DNA from 2 places in the Burkholderia ambifaria AMMD genome. Region 1 is predicted to be linked to the other one. Evidence: predicted binding sites of a transcription regulator. Region 1 holds the regulator's gene; the other holds the start of a gene.
The links. Region 1 encodes FliA, which starts transcription of late flagellar genes. Its sites were predicted from a motif close to CTAAAGTTTNNNNNNNNNNNGCCGNTA; they were not measured.
Positions count from the first base shown of each region.

Region 2: a site for FliA is predicted at 2,466-2,492, ahead of flgM (flagellar biosynthesis anti-sigma factor FlgM). Genes of this name have one in related genera too.

Region 1 covers NC_008390.1:217,268-221,459, forward strand. Annotated here, with positions in the region: gene flhF (flagellar biosynthesis GTPase FlhF) at 1-709, shown strand, start outside; gene BAMB_RS00925 (MinD/ParA family ATP-binding protein) at 702-1,520, shown strand; gene BAMB_RS00930 (RNA polymerase sigma factor FliA) at 1,535-2,269, shown strand; S-adenosyl-L-homocysteine riboswitch at 2,470-2,585, shown strand; gene ahcY (adenosylhomocysteinase) at 2,620-4,038, shown strand.
Region 2 covers NC_008390.1:3,389,885-3,394,076, reverse strand. Annotated here, with positions in the region: gene BAMB_RS15525 (M24 family metallopeptidase) at 1-1,426, shown strand, start outside; gene BAMB_RS15520 (flagella synthesis protein FlgN) at 1,578-2,018, opposite strand; gene flgM (flagellar biosynthesis anti-sigma factor FlgM) at 2,104-2,436, opposite strand; gene flgA (flagellar basal body P-ring formation chaperone FlgA) at 2,555-3,865, opposite strand; gene flgB (flagellar basal body rod protein FlgB) at 4,071-4,192, shown strand, end outside.

The sequences.
Region 1 (4,192 bases):
GGAGCGCGGCGGCGTGTTCGCGCTGATGGGGCCGACCGGTGTCGGCAAGACGACCACCACCGCGAAGCTCGCGGCGCGCTGCGTGATGCGCTTCGGCGCGAGCAAGGTCGCGCTGCTGACCACCGACAGCTACCGGATCGGCGGCCATGAGCAGCTGCGCATCTTCGGCAAGATCCTCGGCGTGCCCGTGCACGCGGTGAAGGATGCCGGCGACCTCGAGCTCGCGCTGTCCGAGCTGCGCAACAAGCACATCGTGCTGATCGACACGATCGGCATGAGCCAGCGCGATCGCGCGCTGTCCGACCAGATCGCGATGCTGCACGGCGCGAACGCGCCGGTGCAGCGCCTGCTGCTGCTCAACGCGACGAGCCACGGCGACACGCTCAACGAGGTCGTCCAGGCCTACCGCAGCGCGGCCGAATATCCGGATCTCGCCGGCTGCATCCTGACGAAGCTCGACGAGGCGACCCACCTCGGCGGCGTGCTCGACACCGTGATCCGCTACAAGCTGCCCATTCATTACGTGTCGACCGGCCAGAAGGTGCCGGAGAACCTGTACGTTGCTTCGACCAAATTCCTGCTGAAAAGCGCGTTCTGTGTGCCGCGCGACGGTTCGCCCTTCGTGCCCGAGGACGAGGACATGCCGACGCTGCTTTCCGCACTGACCGCCCGTTCCACCGCCGATCTGCACGAGGTGCGATTTGGATAAACGGATCATCGACCAGGCAGAAGGGCTGCGGCGCCTGCTGGCCGGACGCGCGTCGCGCATCGTCGCGGTGACGGGCGGGCCGGCGGGCGTCGGCTGCACGACCACCGTCGTGAACGTCGCGGCGGCGCTGGCCGCGCTCGGCAAGGACGTGCTCGTCGTCGACGAGCGTGCCGACGTGCATTCGGCCTCGGCGACGCTGGCGGGCGCATGGCTGCGCGACGGCGAACGCACGCGCGTCGCCGCCGGGTTCAGCCTGTGCGCGGCCACGGGGCTCGCGCGCGACGGCTACAGCGACACGCAGCTGAGCGACTTCATCGACGGTCAGGCGGACATCGTGCTGGTCGACGCACAGCTCGGCGCGGATGGCGCGTTCTCGGCGCTCGCGCGCGAGGCGCACGACGTGCTGATCGTCACGCGGGTGGCCGCGCAGGCGATCACCGAGGCGTACGCGTGCATGAAACGGCTGCATTTTGCGCACGCGGTCGCGCAGTTCCGCGTGCTGACCAATCACGTCGGCAGCCACGCCGACGCCAGGACCGCCTTCGACAACCTCGCGGGCGTCGCGAGCCGCTACCTGACGGTGTCGATCGCCGACGCCGGCTGCGTGAGCGCCGATCCGCTCGCCGAGCATGCGCGCGACCTGATGCATACGGTGGTCGACGCGTTCCCGTCGTCGGCGGCCGCGCGCGATTACCGGCAGATTGCCGCCGATTTGCTGTACTGGCCGATGCGCCCGAGCTCGGGTGCGGGGCGTGCCGTGCATGCGGGCGGCAAGCCGTCGTACGAGGCGGGAGCGGCCCACGCCGCGTGAGGAAGGAGAGAGCCATGATGTACAACGCTCAAGGCAAGATGACCCAGGCCGACGTGCTCGCGCAATACGCGCCGCTCGTGCGGCGCCTGGGGCTGCAGCTCGTCGCGAAGATGCCGGCGAGCGTCGACCTCGACGACCTGATCCAGGCCGGCATGATCGGGCTGATGGACGCGGCCGGCCGCTACAAGGAAGACCAGGGCGCGCAGTTCGAGACCTACGCGACGCAGCGTATCCGCGGCGCGATGCTCGACGAGCTGCGCAGCAACGACTGGCTGCCGCGCAGCCTGCGCAAGACCTCGCGCGAGGTCGAGTACGCGGTGCACCAGGTCGAGCAGCAGCTCGGCCGCTCGGCGAGCGAGACCGAGATCGCGGAGCACCTGAAGATGCCGCTCGACGAATACCAGGGGATGCTGCAGGACCTGCACGGCAGCCAGCTCATCTACTACGAGGATTTCGACCGCGCGGCCGACGACGAGCCGTTTCTCGACCGCTATCGCGTCGATCACGCCGATCCGCTGTCGGCGCTGCTCGACGACCACCTGCGCGAGGCGCTCGTCGACGCGATCGACCGGCTGCCCGAGCGCGAGAAGCTGCTGATGTCGCTGTACTACGAGCGCGGGCTGAACTTGCGCGAGATCGGCGCGGTGCTCGAGGTGAGCGAGTCGCGCGTGTGCCAGCTGCACAGCCAGGCCGTCGCACGCCTGCGCGCGCGGTTGCGCGAACAGGCGTGGGTCGGCGCGGAGAATTGAACGTGCGGACGGCGGGGGCGCGGCGGGTCATTCGCCGGGCAGGTCTTCCATCGAAGGCGGTGCGCTCGATTGCCGCGCAATCCGCCCGCGCCCATCTCAGTCTCAATAAAAGGGCACGCTTCGGCCTGCGCGTCGCCGCATAGGCCATTCAACGGTCCGACACAAGAAATTTTCGTCGCGATTTGCTACAATCCCTCCCGTTTTCCGAGGAGCGTTGCGACGGACCTTCTGCGTCCGCCAGGCTCGGAAAGCTTCACCAAGCAGCCGTGCGGCGAGATTCGCGCCGGCCCCGCTTCCTGAACGGCGCTCACGTCACCAATTTCTAGAACTTTTTTAGAAAGGAGGGCGTGATGAACGCCATTATCGATTCGCAAGCTTCCAAGGATTACGTCGTCGCCGACATGGCGCTTGCCGGCTGGGGCCGCAAAGAACTGAACATCGCCGAGACCGAAATGCCCGGCCTCGTGCAGATCCGCGACGAATACAAGGCGCAGCAGCCGCTGAAGGGCGCGCGCATCGCGGGCTCGCTGCACATGACGATCCAGACCGGCGTGCTGATCGAGACGCTGAAGGCGCTCGGCGCCGATGTCCGCTGGGCGTCGTGCAACATCTTCTCGACCCAGGATCACGCCGCTGCCGCGATCGTCGAAGCCGGCACGCCGGTGTTCGCGTTCAAGGGCGAGTCGCTCGACGAATACTGGGAGTTCTCGCACCGCATCTTCGAATGGCCGAACGGCGAATTCGCGAACATGATCCTGGACGACGGCGGCGACGCAACGCTGCTGCTGATCCTCGGCGCGAAGGCCGAGAAGGACCGTTCGGTGATCGCGAAGCCGACCAACGAGGAAGAAGTCGCGCTGTACAAGTCGATCGCGAAGCACCTCGACGCCGACCCGACCTGGTACTCGACGCGCCTCGCGCACATCAAGGGCGTGACCGAAGAAACCACGACCGGCGTGCACCGCCTGTACCAGATGGAAAAGGACGGCCGCCTGCCGTTCCCGGCGTTCAACGTGAACGACTCGGTCACGAAGTCGAAGTTCGACAACCTGTACGGCTGCCGTGAATCGCTCGTCGACGGCATCAAGCGCGCGACCGACGTGATGATCGCGGGCAAGGTCGCGGTCGTCGCGGGCTACGGCGACGTGGGCAAGGGCTGCGCGCAGTCGCTGCGCGGCCTCGGCGCCACCGTGTGGATCACCGAAATCGATCCGATCTGCGCGCTGCAGGCGGCGATGGAAGGCTACCGCGTCGTGACGATGGAATACGCGGCCGACAAGGCCGACATCTTCGTGACGGCGACCGGCAACTACCACGTGATCAACCACGATCACATGAAGGCGATGCGCCACAACGCGATCGTCTGCAACATCGGTCACTTCGACTCGGAAATCGACGTCGCGTCGACCCGCCAGTACCAGTGGGAAAACATCAAGCCGCAGGTCGACCACATCATCTTTCCGGACGGCAAGCGCGTGATCCTGCTGGCCGAAGGCCGCCTGGTGAACCTCGGCTGCGCGACCGGCCACCCGTCGTTCGTGATGTCGAACTCGTTCGCGAACCAGACGCTCGCGCAGATCGAGCTGTTCGTGCGCGGCGCCGAGTACGAGAACAAGGTGTACGTGCTGCCGAAGCATCTCGATGAAAAGGTCGCGCGCCTGCACCTCGCGCGCATCGGCGCGAACCTGTCCGTGCTGACGGACGAGCAGGCTTCGTACATCGGCGTGCAGAAGGACGGCCCGTTCAAGCCGAACCACTACCGCTACTGATGCGCCGCCGCCGTGCCGCGCGCGTCCCGCTTCGGGCGCGCGCGACATCGCGGCATGGTGCCGGATCGCCGGCCGTCGCACCGTGCCCGCGGGCACGCGTGGCGGCCGGCGGCGGCCACTGACCGTACAGATCGACAACCGAACCGGAGCCCTC
Region 2 (4,192 bases), 380 kb from region 1:
GCGGATCAGTGTCGCGCAGCGCGACCGGCTCCTCGAGCAGACGCAGCCCGCGTCGCTCGACTGGACGAGTCTCGTCGAGCGCGAGATCGACCGCGCGATCGCGCTGCCGGGCTGGGTGGTCGAGCGGCCGATCTTCGAGCTGCCGGACACGATGACCGGCGCGAGCGTCGCGCAGAACCTCGACGCGCTGAACCGCCGGCTCGCCGCGCACACCGGCGCGGCGCCCGGCAAGACGGCGTTCTTCACGTGCGCGTCGGACGATCTCGCGTATCTGCTGAACAGCCGCGGCTATCACATCCCGAACGTGTCGTCGCATCTGGGCTTCCTGTTCGCGGTCGGCGCGCAGGTCGTGCTGTTCCTGCCGGAAGGCTGCGACCGGTGCCCGGTCGAGCTGACGTCGTATCCGGCGCTGCAGGTGATCCGGCGCGACTTCGCCGAACTCGAGCGCTTCCTCGCGTCATGCGCGGTCGACCACGTGTGCTACGGCTTCGAATCGGTCAACTGCGCGCTGGTCGAGTCGGTGCGCCGCGTGTGGCCGCATGCGCGCCACGCCGATTTCAACCCGGTCGAGGCGATGCGGGCGAGCAAGACGCCGGCGGTGCTCGACCGCTTCCGCGACGCGTTCGCGCGCAGTTCGGCGGCGATCGCCGAAACGATGCGCTGGGCGAAGACCGGCGAGCCGGGGCGGCGCCATACCGAATACGACCTGGCCCGCACGATCAACGACGCGTACGGCGCGCGTTCGGCGGTCGCGCTGACGTTCCCGTCGATCGCGGCGAACGGCGCGAACAGCGCGTTCGCGCACTACACGACGGCGAGCGCCGAGGTCGAGCTGACGGAAGGCGAACTCGTGCTGCTCGACAGCGGCGCGTATTACGACGCCGGCTTCGCGACGGACTGCACGCGGGTCGTGCTGCGTCGCACGCGGCCGGAAACGGTCGCGCAGCCGTGGCAGCGCGAGATCTATACGGTCGCGCTGAAGGCCTGCATCAAGGGGCTCGTCACACGCTTTCCGAAGACGGCCACGGGCGGCGACGTCGATGCGGCGGTACGGCAGGTGTGCCGCGACCACGGCTACGATTTCGGCCACGGCACCGGGCATGGCGTCGGGATCCACGTCCACGAGGGCGGCGTGCGGTTCGCGCCGGGCGCGAAGTACGGGCTGGTGCCGAATGCGGTGATTTCGGTCGAGCCGGGCATCTACGTGCCGGGCAAGGGCGGCGTGCGGATCGAGAACATCGTGATCGTGCGCGCGGACGACGACGCATCGGACACCGTCTCGTTCGAGAACATCGTCACCGTCGGCTACGACTGGGACCTGATCGACGTCGAGCTGCTGGACGACGGCGAGCGCGCGTACCTGCGCGACTACGAACGGGTTTGCGTGGAACGCGGCACGCAGGTCACTGCGTGTCCGTTGCTGTAAGGCGGGGAGGGGGCGCGCTGCCGCGCGGTGTGCGGGCGGCGCGTCGGAGCGTTGGCGTGATCGGTACGTCAGAGCGTCGGCGTGATCGGTACGTCGGAGCGTTGGCGTGATCGGCGCGTCGGAGCGCCGGCGTGACCGGTACGCCGGTGCTTCAGCGCATCAGCGCCGACACGCGCCCGTCGGGCCCGTAGACGCCGGCTGGCGCGGGGGCCGAGCGCAGCACCGCGAGCGCGCGCTCGTTGTAGTCCATCCGGATCCGGATCAGCATCCCGTTGGTCGCATTGGCCTGGCGCGCGCGTTCGGCGGCCTGCAGCAGCAACTGCCAGCGGCCGGCGAGGCGAGCATCGCGCTCGGCGGCCTGGTCCATGCCTTTCTTGCCGGCCGGAAAGCCGAGCGCGGACAGCTGCGTGTCGCGCGTGCGCTCGAGCTGCGCGAGCCGATCGATCAGCACGCTCTTCTTCTCGACGATGCCGGGCAGCATGTCGAGCGGCTCCGGTGTCGTGAGCGCCTTTTCCTCGTAGGCGAGCAGGGACGCGAACGCTTCGACCGTCGCGTGTTCGTCGTTGACCGTGGCCAGCAGCTCTTCTCTCATCGCGTCATGCTCGTCGCGCCGGCACGCGGTGGCGCATGCCGGCAAACCAGGGGACCGGTCAGGGCGTGACGGGCCCCTGGCCGGCTCAGTTGCCCTGCGAGCGCTGCTGTTGCAGCAGGTCGCGGGCGGTATTCAATACGCCGTCGGCGATCTTGTTCACGTCGATCGTCAGCGTGCCGTCGTTCAGCGCGTCCTTGATCGACTGGACGAGGGCCGTGTCGATGTCGGCGCTGCCCGAGGCCGACTGCGAACGCAGCTGGCCCGACAGACCCGACAGGTTCACGGTCGTGTCGCCGCCGGTCGATCCAGCGTCGGCCGCCTGCGCGGGCGACGACGAAGCCGCGCCGGATTGCGCGCGGGTCGCGCCGTTGCCGGTCGACGCGAGGGGGCTCGGTTTCGGAGTGGAATCGATCTTCACGATGGGTTTCCTGTACGGTATGACCCAGATAACGGCCGGGTCGGCCCGAACTTTAGCATCGTGAGCCCGACAGGCTCCGAATAAACAATTCTTTGCAATCTTGCGGCGGGATCCGCCCCTACAGCGGAATTTCCACGGTCCCGGCGTCCTTGACGATCGCCGTGACGATTTGCCCCGCGGCCATCCTGACCCGTATCGACTGGCCCGGCGCCGCGTTCGCGAGCGCGCTGCCCTCGGCCGAGATCGTGAAGCCGGGCCCGGCCGCGACGACCCGCACCGTCTGGCCGGCCGACACCGACGCGGCGCTCTTCAGCATGTCCTGGCGCAGCGGCAGCCCGGCCGAGATCCGGGCCAGCGCGGTCGCGCCGACCGCCTGAGCGGGATCGGTGATCACCGCGAGCGGCAGCACCGTCAGGTCGCCGTCGCGCGCGACGAGGTCGGCCACGGTGAGCGGCTCGCCGGGCGCGATCTGCCGCGCGGCGACGTAATAGGTGGCTTGCACGGCAACCTTCGCCTGCAGGTAGACGGTCCACGGCCGTTCGCCCGCGCAGCGCACGCCGACCGTCGTGCGGCCCCACAGGCGCGCGCCGGTCGGCAGGAACGGCTCGAGCGTCGTGCACGCGGCGAGCCCGCGCGGAAACGCGGTCGCGACGGTCGCGGTGGTCTTGCCCGGCAGGCCGGCGATCTGTTGCTGGAGGAACGCGAGGGCCGTGCGCCGGATCGCGTCGGGGTCCTGCTGGCCGGGCGGCGTCGCCGGCTGGGGCGCGGCGGAAGCCTGGGCCGCGGTGGTGGCAGCCGTCGGCGCGCGCGGGGCCGGTGCGGCCGGGAGGGGGCGCGCTGCCGCGACGCGCGGGGCAATCGCCGCTCGCGCCGGATTCGATGCGGGATTCGACGCGGATTCGGCCGTACCGGCGACGACGGTCGCGACGGCGCCCGGATCGGCGGCGCGCGGCGCGCCGTAACCGGTGTTCATGCGTGCGGCGGTGTTCATGCGTGCGGCCGCGTAGACGGGCCGCGGTGCGGGCGCCGGCACGGCAGCCGGCGGAGGAACGCTCGTCACGACCATCGAGCCGGCCGGCTGCGCCGCGTAGGCAGCCGCGGCAGTGCCGCCCGCACCGGTCGCCATCGCCATGCCCGCTCCCGGCGCTATGCCCACGCCAGACGCCGTTCCCGCTCCCGGCACCGTTCCCGACGCCGCGCCCGACGCCGCACCCACCGCCATCCCCGCATTCCCCCCAAACTGCCCGCCGCTCGCCGCATTCGCATGCGCGAGCGCCGTCTCGGCCGTCTCGCCGCGTCCGGGGATCACGATCATCCCGTCGTCCGCGTGTGCCGCCGGCACCGCGAGCCACAGCGCCGCGGCGAGCGCGAACGCACGCGGCACGCGCGTCCGGCGTCCGTCGTTTCCGCGAAGTGCGCTGCCTGTCATCGCCGTGTCCTCGAAACCGTTGATCCGATTCGCATTCTAGGCAGCGGGGCCGTCGCGCAAACGATGAATAGAGGGGGCCTTTGCCGCGTTATTCGCCCGATTGCCGGTTGCGCACGACGCCTACCATCGCTGTCATGGAAAAAAGCCCCTTGGGTCGCCATCCGGCGCAACGGGCGTGCAGCGCTTCATACGGAGAGACGCACACATGCTGGACAAACTCGATGCCGAATTCGCGTTCGGCCGCCAGGCGCTCGACGTGCGCGCCTATCGGCAGGAACTGCTGTCGTCGAACATCGCGAACGCCGACACGCCGGGCTATCAGGCCCG